One region of the Cytobacillus spongiae genome, then DNA from elsewhere that is predicted to be linked to it. Evidence: riboswitches for the same ligand, from Rfam matches in the RefSeq annotation. Region 1 holds a riboswitch; each other region holds the start of a gene.
The links. A riboswitch is a leader RNA that binds a small molecule or an ion and turns the genes downstream of it on or off. The one in region 1 is predicted to bind cobalamin.
Positions count from the first base shown of each region.

Region 2: it holds a riboswitch for cobalamin, as region 1 does, so the genes downstream of both, LS684_RS09125 (hypothetical protein) here and LS684_RS11795 (acyl-CoA thioesterase) in region 1, are expected to answer to the same signal.
Region 3: it holds a riboswitch for cobalamin, as region 1 does, so the genes downstream of both, LS684_RS04765 (GNAT family N-acetyltransferase) here and LS684_RS11795 (acyl-CoA thioesterase) in region 1, are expected to answer to the same signal.

Region 1 covers NZ_CP089997.1:2,334,782-2,340,724, forward strand. The annotation lists gene LS684_RS11785 (ribonucleotide-diphosphate reductase subunit beta) at 1-431, opposite strand, end outside; gene LS684_RS11790 (ribonucleoside-diphosphate reductase subunit alpha) at 462-2,741, opposite strand; gene LS684_RS11795 (acyl-CoA thioesterase) at 2,756-3,208, opposite strand; cobalamin riboswitch at 3,395-3,568, opposite strand; gene LS684_RS11800 (hypothetical protein) at 3,811-4,581, shown strand; gene LS684_RS11805 (glycine zipper family protein) at 4,622-5,086, shown strand; gene LS684_RS11810 (hypothetical protein) at 5,107-5,892, shown strand.
Region 2 covers NZ_CP089997.1:1,799,646-1,805,588, reverse strand. The annotation lists gene LS684_RS09140 (molybdopterin-containing oxidoreductase family protein) at 1-346, shown strand, start outside; gene LS684_RS09135 (FAS1-like dehydratase domain-containing protein) at 474-848, opposite strand; gene LS684_RS09130 (ABC transporter substrate-binding protein) at 966-1,910, opposite strand; gene LS684_RS09125 (hypothetical protein) at 1,924-2,451, opposite strand; cobalamin riboswitch at 2,617-2,803, opposite strand; gene LS684_RS09120 (GNAT family N-acetyltransferase) at 2,862-3,332, opposite strand; gene LS684_RS09110 (DUF1287 domain-containing protein) at 4,060-4,746, shown strand; gene LS684_RS09105 (alpha/beta hydrolase family protein) at 5,193-5,943, opposite strand, start outside.
Region 3 covers NZ_CP089997.1:902,135-908,077, forward strand. The annotation lists gene LS684_RS04735 (hypothetical protein) at 1-274, shown strand, start outside; gene yidC (membrane protein insertase YidC) at 301-1,089, shown strand; gene LS684_RS04745 (VOC family protein) at 1,203-1,586, shown strand; gene LS684_RS04750 (nitrilase-related carbon-nitrogen hydrolase) at 1,842-3,254, shown strand; gene LS684_RS04755 (LytTR family DNA-binding domain-containing protein) at 3,264-3,803, shown strand; gene LS684_RS04760 (hypothetical protein) at 3,810-4,229, shown strand; cobalamin riboswitch at 4,293-4,469, shown strand; gene LS684_RS04765 (GNAT family N-acetyltransferase) at 4,612-5,181, shown strand; gene LS684_RS04770 (hypothetical protein) at 5,756-5,943, opposite strand, start outside.

The sequences.
Region 1 (5,943 bases):
CGAGCTTTTTGCTCATCAGTAGGAATTAATGAACTAAATATATAAGAATATGACTCATTATGCACAGCTTCCTGCTGGGAAATCACCGCAAATATCGCTTTAAAGCTGGAATCAGTAATATAGTCCATTACCTGCGACATCGTCGGTGTTTGCAAGCTATCCAATGAGGCAAGACTTGTATTAATCCTCAAAAACACATCTTTTTCCGTGCTGTTTAAATCATCCCATTGTTTGATATCATCTTGCATGTTTATTTCCTGTGCCTTCCAAAAATTCGCAAGTAAGGTTTGGTACATTTGATACATTTGTGGATAGGCGATATCATTCCAGTTTAAAATCCCTGAGCATTTCCCATTGATGACACCAGTTGCTTTATTCGGATATTCTGGGTTTAATAGTTTTATTTTAGTTAATACTTGGTGGGCTTCCATTTGAATTCCTCCTTTTCGCTACTGATGGCGTTAACTATGGCAAGCTTCACATTCTTCAATTTCCCCTTGAGATGTACTTCTTACATAGTAAGTTGTTTTTAACCCTAACTTCCATGCATCTATATGGAGCTGCAGCAATTCTTTCGCTTTAATATCATGTCGCACATATATATTAAAGCTGATCGATTGGTCAATATGTCGTTGTCTAGCTGCATTTTGTCTAATACTCCAATGCTGGTTTAGCTCATGGCGTGCTTTCATATAGTATGGATACGTATTGTGCGTGAGCTCTGGAGCAGTCACTTTAAACTTGAAGTTCTTCTTTTCTTCTGCAAATTCAACCGCATACAACGGATCAATTCCATCGGTTGAACCACCAATCTTTGCAGTTGAGGAATTCGGGGCAACCGCAAGTAACCAGCCATTTCGCATTCCATATTGTTGTATATCTTCTTTTAGATTTTCCCATCTAGCTGATGTATAGCCCTTCCGGTTAAAATATGTCCCTGTTTCCCATTCAGAGCCTTCGAATCTTGCATATGCTCCTTTTTCTTTTGCCATTTCCATGGAAGATTGAATGGCATGATAGGCAATGTCTTCATACAGCTTATCCGCATATGCGACCGCTTCTTCGGACTCCCAATGGATTCCATTTACTGCGAGTAAATGATGCCAGCCAAACGTCCCTAGCCCAATTGCTCGATACGTTTCATTTGTTTTTCTAGCTTGGCCTACACTTAGATGGTTTATATCAATTACATTATCTAGCATTCGAACTTGAATCCGTATCAATCGATCCAACACCTCTGCCTTCACTGCATTTGGAAGATGAATGGACGAGAGATTGCATACGACAAAGTCCCCTGGTTTTCTTACGATTACGATATTTCCTTCTTCATCTTCGTATTCATTCTGGATCGTTGTAGGAGACATATTTTGTGTAATTTCCGTGCATAAATTACTACAGTAGATAGATGTTTTCCCTATTCCCATTAGATGCTTATTCGGATTTTGTCGATTAACTTCATCACGATAAAACATATAAGGTGTACCTGATTCAAGTTGTGCGACCATTATTCTTGCCATTATATCCATTGCACGGTACGTTTTGCGAGGCAGAAGTGGGTGATTCATCGCTTCTATATATTTGTCAGTAAACCACTTACGGTCTGTTTCATCGTAGAAATCTTCAAGTCCTAAAGCCTGTCCATTTTCATCCTTCCATCCCATTATTTGCTTTACCTGATGCGGACAAAATGTATGCCATTCCCCAATGCTTCTTCCATTTTCATCAAGCTCTTGCAGCTTTTTCATAAATAAATCCGGAATTGTAACACCTGTAAAAATGTCATGTGCCTTCCGGCGTTCGTCCCCATTATTTGTCTTCAAATCGAGGAATCCATTCATAATATCCTTATGAAACACATCTAAATAGACGGCAATTGCCCCTTGCCTCTGACCAAGCTGATCCACACTCACAGCTGTGTCATTCACTAACCGAATCCAAGGAACTACGCCAGATGAATTCCCTTTAAACTTCTTAATATCTGAACCTAGCGCTCGTACCTTTCCATAGTAAAGGCCAATTCCTCCACCATCTTTACTTAAACGAGCAATATCCCAATTGTTTAAATATATTCCATCTAGCGAATCATCCACTGTGTCAATAAAACAAGAAGACAGCTGTCCATATGACTTACCTGCATTTGAAAGGGTTGGAGTTGCGACGGTCATATATAAATTACTTAATGCCCAGTATGCTTCTTTTACAAGCTCTAATCGTTGATCTTTTGATTCATTTCTCATTAAATCCATTGCAATTAACATAAATCGCTCTTGTGGAAGCTCATAGATGTTCTTTTCATAATCTTTTGCTAAATAGCGATCGGCTAACAAGAAGATCCCAATATAATTAAATAAGGAATCTTTCTCCGGATTGATCGTCTTTCCTAGCTCTTCAATCTCAGGCTTGCTATATGTTTCTACTATCACGCGTGAATAAACACCAATCTCTGTTAAATGTTGAATTAATCGATAAAAATCCCCGTATTTTGTTTCAGCAGAATACCCCCTCACTGCTGCCACCTTTTCATACAAGCTTTGTATGTATACTCTAGCAGCTAGGTACGTCCAATTGGGCTTATCCATTGATATTTCATTCAATGCATAGTATAAAGCTGCTTCTTGGATTGAAGATGAATTTTTTCCAATTAACTCCTCCTCGAGGTCTGATGTATTGACACCGTATTCAATTGAAAAACGCTTTACTGTTTCTAAGACTTGATTTAAGTCTGATTTCAACTGTTGCATGATTGGTCCCCCTATTATCTTTTTATCCTTCTCGCTTTTGCTTGATCATATAGCTCTTTTTCTTTAACCGTTTGCGGAACGATTTGAGGCACTTGGCTTGGTTTTCCTTTTTCATCAATCGCAACCATGGTTAACATGCTTTCAGTTGTTAGCCTACGTTCCCTTGTATCTAAATGTTCACACTCGACTTTTACGTAGACCTCCATAGACGTTTTTCCGGTGTAAACTACAACACCCTCTAGCGTTAAAATATCCCCAACTCTAGCAGATGAAAGGAAATTGACTCGATCAATCGAGGCTGTTACAACGACTTTTTGACTATGCTTCATAGCGGCAACAGCAGCAATTTCGTCAATGTACGACAAAACCGTTCCTCCAAAGATTGTTCCCATATGATTTGTATCAGGGGGTAAAACTAACTTCGTCTGAATTGTTCTAGATACGTCGGTAGATAGTTGTTCGATCATACTTCTCCTCTTTTCTAACAATAGTTTTCGATTATTGCGGCAGGAGAATTGGGTTTTGCACAATAAAAAGCCCATCACTCAAATTGAGGATGGGCTATAAAAGGCGCAGAATATATATCATAGATAACGAATCGACCTATCTAATCATCATACCCTCGTCTTTACCTTCCCAATTCCCGAAGAAGATAACACGCTTTAAAGAAGGCAGGTCTCCTGACTCGCGATCATCCTACTAAAAGCCCTTCCCATCAAACGACAGTGGATACTTTATTCGTCACGCTTACAGTTGCGGGGACAGTTCTGGATTTCCACCAGATTCCCTATTAAGTCTATTCAGACACCTTCATTAACGGTTATTAACCATATATAGTATTACAAACAGTACTTTGTACTAAATATTGTGTTGTTTTGAGTATAATATAATCTACAACATTTGACAATCATTTTTTAGTAGTTCTACAGGCACATACTGGAGCAGTTACGATATACGTTCAATTACTCCTTAAAAATCTCTTCACTTTCTCTATTTATGGATTTTTTTTCATTCTTGGGGAAATCTATACATGACAATTAATCTATCATACATGGCATAAGGAAGGGTTATGAATACACATCATTCACAAACACATCCCCGGTTTCAAAAAGCTCTTTTAACCAAATATGGAACGAATATTATTCATCAACGTAACCCATATATAATTGCTTGGTGGTCTGCTGCATTACCTGGTTTTGGACATATTTTGCTCGGAAAGCATCTCCGAGGAATTATTCTCTTTATGTGGGAAATACTTGTAAATACACAATCCAATATTAATATTGCTATTGTGCACTCGTTTACTGGCGATTGGTCTAAAGCAGGACAAATCCTCGATAAGCAATGGATGTTGCTTTATATCCCTGTCTATCTTTTTTCCATATGGGATAGCTACCGCTCAGCAATTAGTCTTAACAAGATCGCCGTGTTAAGTAATTTAAGTTCTAGTGGATTCACCATTTCTGGTATGGCCATCAATTACTACAATAAAAACATTCCTCTAAACGCAGTACTTTGGTCCATGCTCTTACCTGGGCTCGGGCAACTGTATAATTTTCAAATTATTAATAGTTTTTTTCTATTGCTATGGACCTTAATCATATTCTATTTTTCAAACTTCTTGGAATCCATTTATTACCTCTTCATAGGAAACCCTCTCCAAATGATTCAGGTGATAAACAAAGAATGGTTTATGTTTATTCCATCTGTCTATGGGTTCGCTATTTATGATGCATACATAAATACCGTAGAGCAAAATAAATTATACATCCTTGATCAAAAACAATGGCTTCGCAAAACCTATCAAAAGCATTTGATTGGCATCACACAGCAAAAATAAGGATAGAACATGGCAGTAAGATCATAGAAAGGAAGGTGAGATGATGCTTGTATTCTCTACTTTTGAGAGTTCCCCTTATGTAGAACTTGCATTATCTGCACTTGAAGAATATGGAATCGACAATGAGCAAATTCTTGCTGTCCCATTAGATAATCGCAAACAAGAACGCAGGCTATTTGACACCCTTCATAAGTCAGATGGAGTTAGTTTATTTGATAAAGGAGCTGCACTTGGAACGGCTCTTTCTGTTATCGGAGCAAGCATTGGCTTCAATTTAAAATGGGGACCTATTTATTGGGGGCTGATTGGTGCAGCAGTTGGATTTTTAATTGGTTTTTTAATTGACGTTTATATCCATAAGGTTGTTCATAAGCAAAAGCGACTATTAAAAGGAAAAACTTCAGAAATCGTGCTTGTTATTGAATGCGAGCAGAAACAGCTAGACTTTGTCGAAAGGACACTTTGGGAACATTTTGCTATTGGAGTGTCTTCCATTCAAAAGTAAGGATCAAAAGGAGTCGCCAAATGTCATACACTACTCATCAATCTAGAAGACAAATCGCATATGTTAGCATCACAGGAACAACAATTATCCATCAAAAGGATCCGTATATCGTCGCCTTTTGGTCGGCCTTATTCCCTGGCTTCGGTCATTTTTATCTCTGCAAATATATCCGAGCTACCCTCTTAACCTTATGGGTCATCCTAATCAATACAAATGCGAATATCAATGTAGCCATCATTTTTTCTCTTACAGGAGAATGGGAGCAAGCGAAAGAAATCATTAATATTAAATGGTTTCTATTATATATCCCTGTATGGCTGTTTGCCATATGGGATAGTTACCGAACATGCGTTAGCCTAAATACCATTCACACATTAGCATCCAGGGAAAACGCAAATTTTGTTAATTTCAAGATCAGTGCACTTGAAATTAATTATTTGGAGAAAAGAACGCCCATTATGAGTGTCATTTGGTCAATCTTTATGCCGGGAATGGGCTATCTCTATATACATCGAGTATTTTTAAGCTTTTATACTCTTATCTTGTGGATTACGTTTATATATTTATCCCATTTTTTAGAAGCGGTTCATTTCCTTGTAGATGGGAAAATTGAACAAGCAACCTCAGTCCTGAACCCCGAATGGTTTTTATTTTTACCGATCATTTATGGCTCTACCATCTACGATTCCTATGTATACGCTGTAGAGAATAACAAGTTATTTGAGAAAGATCAATTTAATTACTTAAAGGAGAATTATCAACTAGCAACACGAAAAATCCCATTTCCTAGGAATATGTCAAAATAACAACATGGAACCCTATTTTTGAAGAAGCTGTTTCGTATCATTTGTTGCTTG
Region 2 (5,943 bases), 540 kb from region 1:
AGGGCCGAATCATAATTACTTAAATTCGACCTTCTCTAACAATGACAAGCATATGAAACTAGAAAAAGAAGCGAAAATCTTCCTAAATGAACAGGATGGGAAGAGGCTGGGCATCGAAAATGGAGATCTCGCGCGCATTTGGAATGAACGTGGCGAATGTATTATGCGTGCAAACGTTGGGAGTCAGGTTCTTCCTGGGGTCGTTGTCTCACAAGGTCTATGGGCGGATGCTCCTGGTAAAAAACAGCTCGTCAACGCTCTTACCCCTGATCGCCTAGCAGATATGGGCGGAGGTGCGACCTTCTTCTCAGGACGGATCCATGTGGAAAAAGTGGCATCTCACTAATTATAAAAGGGTTTTCGTTCGTATTACGACAAATGGGAATGATTGCAAATTCTCTTTCCCATTTGTCAATTTTTTCAAATTGTATTGGACATTCCTAAGCCGTGCGTCAAACCACCATCATATCCTCCTATTCATCTCGAACAATCCCATGACTGGAGCCTGTAAGAACTTCCTTCCCATGCTGATTTCGATAAATCGTTTCCATTTTAATCTTCTTGAATCCTTCCATCTGAATGACCTTATTAATTACCACTTCACACGTAATGATATCACCAGTAAATACAGGCCGGATAAATTCACTAATCATTTCTCTCGCAATATAATTTAAGTCCCCACCAATTTTCGTGCCAATCGTTGCTGTTAGCAAGCCTTGAACCATCAAACGCCCTTTCTCATCTGGCTCCACATGATGTCTCCCCTGGTCCCCAGACACTCTCCCAAATTCTAACACCTCTTCATTCGTAAATGACCTCTCCCATGTATAGATGGCTCCTTCTTTCATACTAACCTCCTATTAAAATGAATTTTCAGATAATTATATCACAATAAAAGGCATCTTCCTATTTTTCCCTATAAAAAAGAGAGAAAGAAATCTAGATCTTTCTCTCTCCTATTCTACTTATTGAAAAAGCTCTGGATAGGCTGTCTTCGCTAATAATTCTACCGCATCATCAATTCGAGGCCCTGGTCTAGACAAAACGTCAGCATCTAGTAAGAAGACTTGATCATTCTGGATGGCTTTGATTTGGTCCCAACCCGAACGCCCTTTGATTTCCGCAACTGCATTTTCAACATAATTTACTGTAGTTACAATTAACTCTGGATTTCGAGAAATGACTTCCTCTTCAGCTACCTTAATCCAGCCTTCTTGATCACCAAATACGTTTTCAACCCCCGCACGGTCCACAATCTCCTGCTGGAACGTCTTCATCCCGGTTGTGTAAATATCTGGTGATGGACTGATTTCCAGATATAATGGCATCTTCGTCGTTACTCCTGATAGCTTCTCTTCTACTTCCTTCATATTGGCTTGAATTTCTTCGACTACTTCTTCCCCAACTTCCGCTACACCCATTACGTCAGCCAACTGCTCGATATCTCCGTATACATCTTCAAAGGAACTTGCCGATTGAATAACAAATACAGGAATGCCAGCATCCGTTATCGGCTTTAATGCCTCTTGTTCTCCTACCGTGTAAGCAATCACCACATCTGGCTTTAAAGAAAGTATTTTCTCCGCATTGATATTCACTGAATCAGAAACTCGTTCAATCTTACTTGCTTCTTCCGGATAATGATCATAATCCGTTACACCAATAATTTTCTCCCCCACACCAAGCTCAAATAGGATTTCCGTATTGCTGGGCTGTAAAGAAATCACTGTTTCTGGAACTTCATCAAATGTTACTTCATTTCCTAAGTCATCTGTCACAGTATATGATTGTGGTTCTTCCACTTTTGGTTCTGACTTTTCTGTGGTTTTCTCATCTGCTGCTTGGCATGCCTGTAAAAAAAATACAAGCATAATAATGGATACAAACTTGAATAGTTGTTTTGTTTTCATCATGTTCTCCTATCTATTTCTTCTTTTTCGTAGGGTATGATTCACTAATAAACGGAATTTCTTCGACCCCATTTTGCTTGTTTACGTATACAGCCATGACAAAAAGTACATTGGCAAGCAAATGAGCATAATCGAACAAAATATCTGGTACTTCTCTCTCTAAGCTTACTTTGTGCAATGCACGTACCGACTTTTTCGCTTCACTCCGGCAAACATGAAGAACACACGCTGCCTCCGTTCCTTGTGGAAGTAGAAAATGAGCAATCTGATCTTCCACCTCATTTACATAATAGTCGTACATCTCACTTAATCGATTCAGCTTCTCTTCAGTTATCGCTACCTTTCCACGAACAGACCCGTTTAAATGATAAGCATTTGGCAATAAATACATGAGATCATTATGGACTACCTCTACATCTTTCGTTAAGGCTGCGGCTTGTCCAATACGAGTCGTCAAGGAATCCGTTCGAATTTCAAAATCTACAGTTGATACCGATTCACGCATAAATGGATAACAAAGAAACCGCATGTCTTTTTCCAAATGTTCGCCCCCCTATTGTTCGATTTGAATAGTCTGCAAGAAGCGTCTTTTAATCCAACGAAAAAAAACCGCCCAAAGTTCATTGGCCGGCGAAAAATGCTATGTAAACAGATTAAGTTGTTTCATAGAAAAGCTGCCGTACAATCCTCTTTATTCCGAAGAGCAAAATACGCTCAAGAAAAGGCAGGTCTCCTGGCTTGTGCTTCACTTTACTTTAAGAGCCTTCCCATTTGGTTGCTCAAACAGTGGCATTTCTTATTTCATCAGCACTTACAGTTGCGGAAACAGCTTCGGCTTCTTACCGAATTCCCTATTATGCTATCAACATAGCACCCAATCTCTGCAATACATATTCAATTAATACTTATTTTACTATAATTAGCTTTCTATAACAAAGAAATATTTTACAATTACTTTACTCTGAGTCTCATCACCCATTGCTCGCCAATTGAGCCCACTTTTCTAATGCCCGTATCTTCAAAGCCAACTGCTAAATAAAGCTGCTTTGCAGGAACATTCTTATGGTTCACAGCTAAGACGATTTCCGTACATTCGGGAAACTCTGTTTGCACAAACTTCTTTAGCAGCATCATGCTTTTTTTCGCATAGCTCTTCCTTTGCTCCGCATAGTTAATCGACAACGCCGTAAGCAGCATGGCATTAGGCTGATCAGAATAATCCTTTACACGCTCTGTAGCATGTAAAAGAAAGTATCCAACAGGCTCATTATCATATAAAATAACCATCCGGTGTTGATCTTCGAATGATTCGATTTTATCCTTAGGCAATGCCGTAAACTGCGCCTGCTCATCCGGAAGTTCAAACGTAAGTAATTTTGGCAAATACACATCCGAAAAATGCACGAACGAAACTTTTCCCATCTTCCATATCCCCTTCAACATTCAATAACCACATTTTAACATAAGAACATACATTCGTCATCGATTTACTTACTATTTTTATTACTTAATGAAAAATGGATAATTCTGAATCATTTCATGATTACTATTTTAAAAGGAAGGAAGGGTAGCCCTGATTTGAAACTGCTCTATTAAAATAAGTTCATCTTAAAACAAGGCTGTTGATTTGCGTTCCAGGCGCTACGCTTTCCGCGGGGCCGGCGCTGAGCCTCCTCGTCGCTTCGCTCCTTCGGAGATCTCACTTGTCCGTTTGATCCCGCAGGAGTCTTCGCTTCTTCCGCTCCAATCAACGGGTTTTCGTCAGGGTTTTCCTGACCAGGGTCAAAAAAATGAAGCTGCCACTGGTTGTGAACTGTTCAAATGTTGATTGATTCGATCTGCCGCTCATTTTGATTCATGGTAAATAACAGTAACCAAATCAAAATGAGGTTTGGTCTTTCTTCCCTTTCACTGTCTCAGATTGTTTAACTGGAAGAATTCTTTTAAATAGACATTCTCTCGTTCAACAGTTGTTCTTTGGTCGTACTTAACTAATTCGATTGTAAGGGAGGTACTCCTTTTTTCATGCCTTGAAATCCAATAGACATAAGGAATTAAAATGATGAAATTCACTCAATTACAAACATAAAGGAAACTTTTTCTAACTGCTACACGTCTACATATTATCTACCAAGTTAGGAGAGAAAAAATGAAGAGATTGCTAGTTAGCTTGTTTGCCGTTGGTCTCTTGTTATTCGTCCTCTTTTATCAAAATGGCATCATCATCAATTCAATTGGCATCTCTTTTGAAAACCCGTTCAAAAAAGCCATAGAAGTCCCAGACTTGTACGCGCAAGTTGACATAAATGCCAATGGAATTGCAGACCCCATTGATATCGTTCAAAGCGCACGAAAAGAGGTTGACCAAAAAACACTATATAAGAGCGAATATTATGCTGGTGGATACCCACCAGAAGATGAAGGCGTTTGCACAGATGTGATTTGGAGAGGGTTTCACGGGGCGAACATTACCTTAAAGGATTTAATGGATCAGGACATATCAGCGAATGTAGACCTCTACCCACGAGTGGCGAAGCAGCCAGATCCAAATATTGATTTTCGAAGAGTCCCGAATCAAGATGTTTTCTTTCGTCGATATGCAGAGTCCCTAACAACAGACGTGATTCCAGGGAATGCTGCGAATCTTGAGCAATGGCAAGCTGGTGACATTGTCGTTTTTCTTTCAGACTCACTTGACCACATCGGCATCATATCAGACAAACGAACAAAGGATGGTATTCCATACGTCATTCACAACACTCCCCCTTTCGCAGCTGAGATCAAACTAACTTCTTTTCAAGCTCCGATTACCGGTCATTATCGCTGGAAATTTTAGATAAAAAAACAAAGGTAAGCTGCTAATAAAGTCAGCTTTCCTTTCCAGTATGAAAAAGTCCAAGTTTGCAAAAAAAAAAAAACGTGGCTGCGACATCAGTATTTCAGTCAATGGTCTATCCGAACGATCAGGAGTGATCTCTTTTTACTAGTTCGGCTATTTTTGTTTGTTCGGAAAAAAAATTTTTAAAAAATAGTAGAATGGAGCGGAAGGCACGCGACTCCTAAGGGAAATAGAGGAAAGGCTGAGACACCAAAGCGCAGCGAGGAGGCTCCGGTTCCTCCCCGCGGAAAGCGAGTGTCTGCAGCGCAGGTGGAACGAAATTGTTTTTACGACATAAATATTTTTATAAAAGTCATTGTTCGTCTTTGAGAAGGAGCATTTAGTTATGTCCCATCCTCATATTATTTCGCTATCCAACTTCGTGAACCAGCTCTTAATTTTACTCATGCTTCCTCAGTATTCAGTTCTTTACTCTTCCAATTCTCCAGCCAATTGGACAAAATTTCCTTTAATTCGCTATCGATTGGCTTCTGTACAGACTTTTTATTTTGGTTGATAATTTTACTCATGCGGTATTCTACATCTGTTTTGCGAAGCATATGTGTCATATGTTCAATAACATGTGTTTCACATTCACCTGCAACTAGCTCCTTGATCTTTGGTAAGTCCGTTACTTTCACATTTACATCTTTTGAGCCTGTGATGGCAAGCACTGGGCAAGTTACAAGCGGAAGAACCTTTGATACATCATATTCAAGATGCTCTCTGTTCCATTTCGCATTTATTTTCTTCCATTTATATTTGATAACCGGTTCCGTGGATCCCTTTATAACTTCCATCAACGAATCATTCATCTTCATGATTTTTTGATCTACTTTTAAGAAACGGACTAACCATCCTTGTAAGCCTGTTAACGTCCGAATATCTTGAATCATTTGCTCCCGTTGCCATTCCGTTGTATCAGCTAACGGCTCGGCTGTACCGGCTAGCAGGATCATTCCACTCACTGGAACCTTTTCATTAACAAACGGAGCAATAATACTGCCTTCACTATGACCTAGTAAAATGACTTTCTCTGCATCTATTTGCGGATGTTCTTTGACAAATTCCAGAGCCGCTTTTGCATCGTCAATTAAATCCTTAACACCAGCTTCATAATAATCTCCTTCACTTTCTCCAATTCCCCGCTTATCA
Region 3 (5,943 bases), 1.4 Mb from region 1:
TGTAGAGCTATCCAATTTTTCTAGCATCTATACTTTTTATGGTAGTTTGCTTCTAGGGGTTCTGCTAGTTAGCTTTTTCCCGCTTAGTACAAGAAATCAACTTACAAGTACGTGCTTTACGATGGAAGGCAGTCATCAGACCAATGTAAAGCTTGTCCTAAATGCACATCTTTATATAAACCATACCATACGGTGGATTCATAAGACGATTAAAAAGTATCAATACACTGATCCCGATATAGAAGGCCCGTATCTACTACTCATTTCCTCATAAATAATAGGATTAGGAGTAGATACGAGATGAAAAAAACAAAAGCATTATTTATCATTTCCTTATTACAGGTAATGATGATTGTTTTAACAGGCTGCCAACAGCAAACAAGTGAAGGAAGCTTCTTTTACACTTATTTTGTCAATCCATTCGTTGTAGCCATTCATGGAATTGCTGAATTATTCAATGATAATTATGGAGTGGCCATAATTATCATTACGATTTTGATTCGTCTTGTTTTAATGCCTTTTATGTTAAAACAGTATAAAAATCAGCAACAAATGAAGTCGAAAATGGAAGGATTAAAGCCAGAAATGGAACAAATTCAAACGAAGCTTAAACAAGTGCAGGATAAACAGGAACAACAACAGCTTCAACAAGAAATGCTACAACTTTATCAAAAGCATGGAGTAAATCCGTTGAATGTGGGATGTTTGCCCATTCTGATTCAAATGCCGATATTAATGGGCTTGTTTTATGCCATAAGAGGGTCACAAGAGATTTCCACCCATTCGTTTTTATGGTTTAGTTTAGGACAACCTGATATATGGGTTACTGCGATTGCAGGGCTTGTCTACTATCTCCAATTTAAGGTTTCACAAAAGAATATGACTGTAGATCAGCAGCAACAAATGAAGATAATGGGGTTACTATCCCCCATTATGATCGTGATATTTTCCTTTAGTGCACCAGCAGCTCTTCCGTTGTATTGGGTCGTAGGAGGTCTGATTCTCATCATTCAATCGATAATCGGTCAAAAGCTATATGCCCCTATACCAATTAAACCAACTGACGTGACTAATGGAAGTGAGGGGTAATGAACAACACCAAAATTTGGTACACATGAGGAATTTTGATTGATTTAGAGAGGATTTTACCCAGCAACCGACGAATACTATACATCATTCCCTATAGAGGAGAGATGTGTTCAATGATTAATCAAGTAGGACAAATTATGTTATATGTTCATGATCAAGATGAGGCTGTTAGGTTTTGGACGGAAAAGGTTGGATTTGAGGTCATTTCTGAGGAAAACAATGGCCAAGGGATGAGATGGATAGAGATCACCCCTAGCGGTATTGCACAAACAAGTATGATTCTTCATAACAAAGATTTCGTTGCGAAAATGTCACCTGGCTTGAACCTAGGTACTCCATCTCTTATGTTTTTTACTGACAACCTTGAGAAGTTTCATAAAGAGCTATCAAGTAAGAATGTTAAGGTAGGGGATATTGTTACAATGCCATCTGGAAGAGTCTTTAACTTTGCGGATGCGGAAGAAAATTATTTTGCTGTAATGGAAAAGAGTAACTAATTGTCTATTGATAGAGTGATTGTCCAGTTAATTTCAGGATGATCACTTTTTTCTTTGTGCTTACCCTTTTCCGATTATTGGATAAAATTCCATCCTTGCTAATTCTGTACTACTCACCTTCAAATCTGTCCTTTCTACGCAAATCTTCAGGTAGATTTCATTAATACCTCCTATACTTATGGTAACAAAGCGAGAGGAGAGATGATGTTGAAAAAGTTGAATCCAATCTATTTACTTTTGTTAGGTGGGGTCTTTATGGTGCTCAGTAATGGAAAGTTTCTGATCGCACCAGCTGCGTGGATTTTCCCAGTGTTATTCTTATTTGCTATAAAAGACATGAGTTGGAAGTTGGCTTGGATCTCGTTAAGTTTGGTCACAGCATTGAGTAATCAATTGAGCTTTCATAAGATGCTTCCAGAACTCCCGATTCCAATGTTTGAATTCATTCCAGCGGCAGCAGGGTTTCTTTATGCCATTCCGTTCGTGTGGCAAAAAATTTACTTTTCAAAAGCCCGTTCTTTTCTAGCAACCTTCATTTTACCCTGTACTTACTCCCTATTAGACTTTACAAATGTATATTTTAATCCGTATGGCACCTTTGGGGTGTTAGGCTATTCGCAGCATGATATGTTGCCAATTGCTCAGTTTGCGTCCTTTATAGGGGTTACAGGAATTACCTTTCTCATTACATGGGTAGCATCCATTATTTATTGGGTAAGTTTGGATTTTACCAAACGAAGAAGAGTGGCCATCATTAGTGTGACAGCACTTGCCCTCATTGTTACCTTAGGCGGTTTGCGAATGTATATCCATCAGCATGAAGAAACGGTTGCTGTATCAGGAATTCATACGGTGGATCGAACGGACTCTGATGTATTAGAAATCTTTACTTTACACAAAAAGGACATGAGTGATTTTGTTGAAAAAGCGGAAGAGCGAATGGATGGGCTGCTAGAATTGACGGTTGCTGAGGCAAAATCAGGTGCCAAAATTATTCATCATTCAGAGGGTGTCATCGTTATAGATGAATCACAGACATCCATGTATTTAGATAAGCTAAAAAAGGTTGCAAGGAAGTATCAGGTCTACATTTTAACCGTTCCCTATATATTCACAGCGGAGGAAGAACCGAATGAAAATGTCTTATATATCATTAACCCTGAAGGAGATGTAGCATTAGAGCATTATAAATATGGGGGCAATGCGGTAGAAAATACGGTCATGGGGAATAAGGAATTGACCACCGTTGATACGGAATATGGCCGGCTTTCGGGGATTATATGCTGGGATAAGGATTTTCCTGCAGTGGTTGATCAAATTGGAGAGCTTAAGGTAGATATCTTGTTTATTCCATCTGCTGATTGGAGAGAACTTTCTCCCTACCATACGATCGTTGGAAACTTCAGAGGGATTGAGAACGGGGCGAATGTTGTTACGCAAACCGTTAATGGTATGTCGATGATTACCGATTACAAAGGTCAGGTTTTAACGAAAATGGACCATTTCTCAACAGACCACTGGGTCATGAGGGGGCACGTTCCGACAGAAGGTGTGACGACCTTTTACTCATTGTTCGGGAAATATTTGGTTGGCTGTATTATACTGATATTAGCTCTAACCATCGTATATATACATCGCTTGGAGCGAAGAAAAAAGCTGAATCATTAAGGAGTTATAATGCGAGTAGGTCTTGTTTGCAGAAATGAAATTCGTGAGGAATTAATCAATCGATTAAAACCATATGGAATAGAAATCTATCGAGAAGCGGATCTTTACATGGTGGAGGAGGGACTTCATAGCGGTTTTTTACCATGCATTGTGTTCGACCCGAACGATCTGAACAGGCTAGGTGAAATTCTAAAGCCATTCGCCCCTACCTCAGCTACATCAAAAATTATTGGAAGTCACAATGAGGAATTTTATGTGATTGACCATGAGCAAGTATTGTACTTTGAAGCAGTGGATTCTGCCGTATTATGTCATACAGCAAAAGAGGTATATCGTTTAAAAGAAAAACTCTATCAACTGGAGGAACGTTTGCCAAATGAACGGTTTATTAAAGTAAACCGTTCCTTTATCGTTAACATTGATTCCGTTGCGAAAATAATTCCTTGGTTCAATCGCAGACTGCTTCTCAAATTTGTTCATTCAAAAAAAGAAGTGGAAGTTTCCAAAAGCTTTGTTGGACCGTTTAAAGAGTTTTTAGGAATGAGGTAAGATGCGATGAAAAAATATTTTATAGAAGCAATTATCATATCAGCTGTTTTAGGTATGGTGATCCGAGCAATCGTTCTTTTTCTAATGGGAGAAAATTTATTTTCATCCGTAGAAAGCTATTTCTTTAGTATGGTGATTGCCATGGTTTCTTGTGTGATTTCTGTTTGGGTTCATGTAAAAGTACTTACAAGTAGCAAGATTCCATTTATTACAAAATACATGATTACGTCATTGTTAATTTTATTCATATATTTAATGGGGAATTTGTTCTTCGGTGGATGGGCCATCATCTTTGAAGCTGCATTTTATGGCTATGCGTTATTGATTCTTCTCTTATCATGGCCATTAATTTATCAGCTTAATAAAAGGATTAGAGCGTATCAGCATTTTTTATCGGTGAAAAAATTACAGAATGGCAAAGAATAGATAAAGTCCTATTCATAGGCAGGAAATTCAATATTTTTAAAGAATGTATCAACATGAAATAATGATATTACCGGTAGATAAGGTGTCCACTTGGACTTAAAAGGGAAGCTGGTGAAAATCCAGGACTGTTCCCGCAACTGTAAGTGTTGACGAAATAAGCATGCCACTGTCTTCTGATGGGAAGGGCTTAGAGTAGGAGGAAACACAAGTCAGGAGACCTGCCTTATTTATGTGTCGTATCTTCTTCGGGAGCTAGGAAGATGCAACGAGGTGTGTTGGCGGGACGACAGGTCTGTTTGCTAATGAATCTACGTTGTGTATCTTCCATCTCTCTTATTAGAGAGGTGGTTTTTTTCTGCCTCATGGAAATGGGGGATGAACTATGAAAGTAGAGTTGATTAAAGATCAAATGGAGATGAAAGGAAGGTTACAAACGATTCCGTTTCATGAACAATTAAACCGATTTCGTCCAGCAGAAAATCAGCAAATGGCTATGATTAAGGCGATCGAGAGGGGAAATGCAATGATGACCCTAGCTGTCTCCGGGCACTATATTGTAGGATACACCATTATTCTTCCACCAGAAGAGGATGAGCGCTGGCATAAACTCCCCTACCTTAAAATGGTAGGTGTGATGGAGGTAGCACCTTCCTTTCGAAATTTAGGACTAGGAAAAAGGCTTATACAAGGGTTATTTGAGGAAGATGAAATGGTACAATCTATCATTGTGTCATTGGAGTATTGTTGGCACTGGGATCTGGGAATGACAGATGGAGATCCGCTTCCTTATAGCAGAATTCTGAAAAATGTACTAAAGTCAGCAGAATTCATCGAATTTGAAACAACAGATCCTGATATTGCCCTCTATGAAACCAACTTTATGATGGCTAGAATTGGAAGTAGCATTACGGCTGAACAATATCAGGAGTTTAAGAAATTAGCCAAGCAATAAAGTAGAAGTCTGAAATATCTGTTGATTATAGGGTATAAATGGGAAAATGAGTTTGGGTGATGAAACATGAATCGAAGAAAAACCGTCTTGGTGTTATCTATCTGTCTTAACTTCATGCTATTTACTCATCCATCAGGTGCTGTTCGCTAAAGTAGGTCCAGTTGAAGTAGGCATCCAGTTTAAAGAAGCGGCTCGAACGAATAATATAAAGATTATTTCGCCTTACATTGCTGATGGAAGAGAGCACCAACTATCAGAACAAGTGCTAAACCAAGTATATCAACGAATGAGCAGTGCTACGAGTTTCCAGACCTACGAGTTACTGAAATTTAGTAATGGTGAAATGGTGCTACTCAACCTAACATCTGACCATAAAATCCAAGAAGTTGTGTTTGTTCCAGAAGAGTCACGAAAGCTGTTTAAGGATTGATGTTGGGCTTTAGGTAAACCTAGGGACATTAATCTCGTTTGTGGGTTTCAATTTGCTTTGACCCTGTTGCTAGAGAAAGCTCAGAACAGAATGTGGTGGAAAAGAGCTTCCGAAGAAGCTCTTTTCCATCTAAACAAATGTTAGCTAATTGCCTTCAGGAGATATTGAATTCCGCTTAACTAGCTCATAATACAGGGCCGTTGTGGTCTGTACAATTAAAAATACGACTACAGAGAATTGAATACTATATCCATCTTGGTAATGGATGACACCCATAATAGTTGACAATTTTTCCATCGTTAAACCGATAACTGTCCAGCCTAGGATATAGG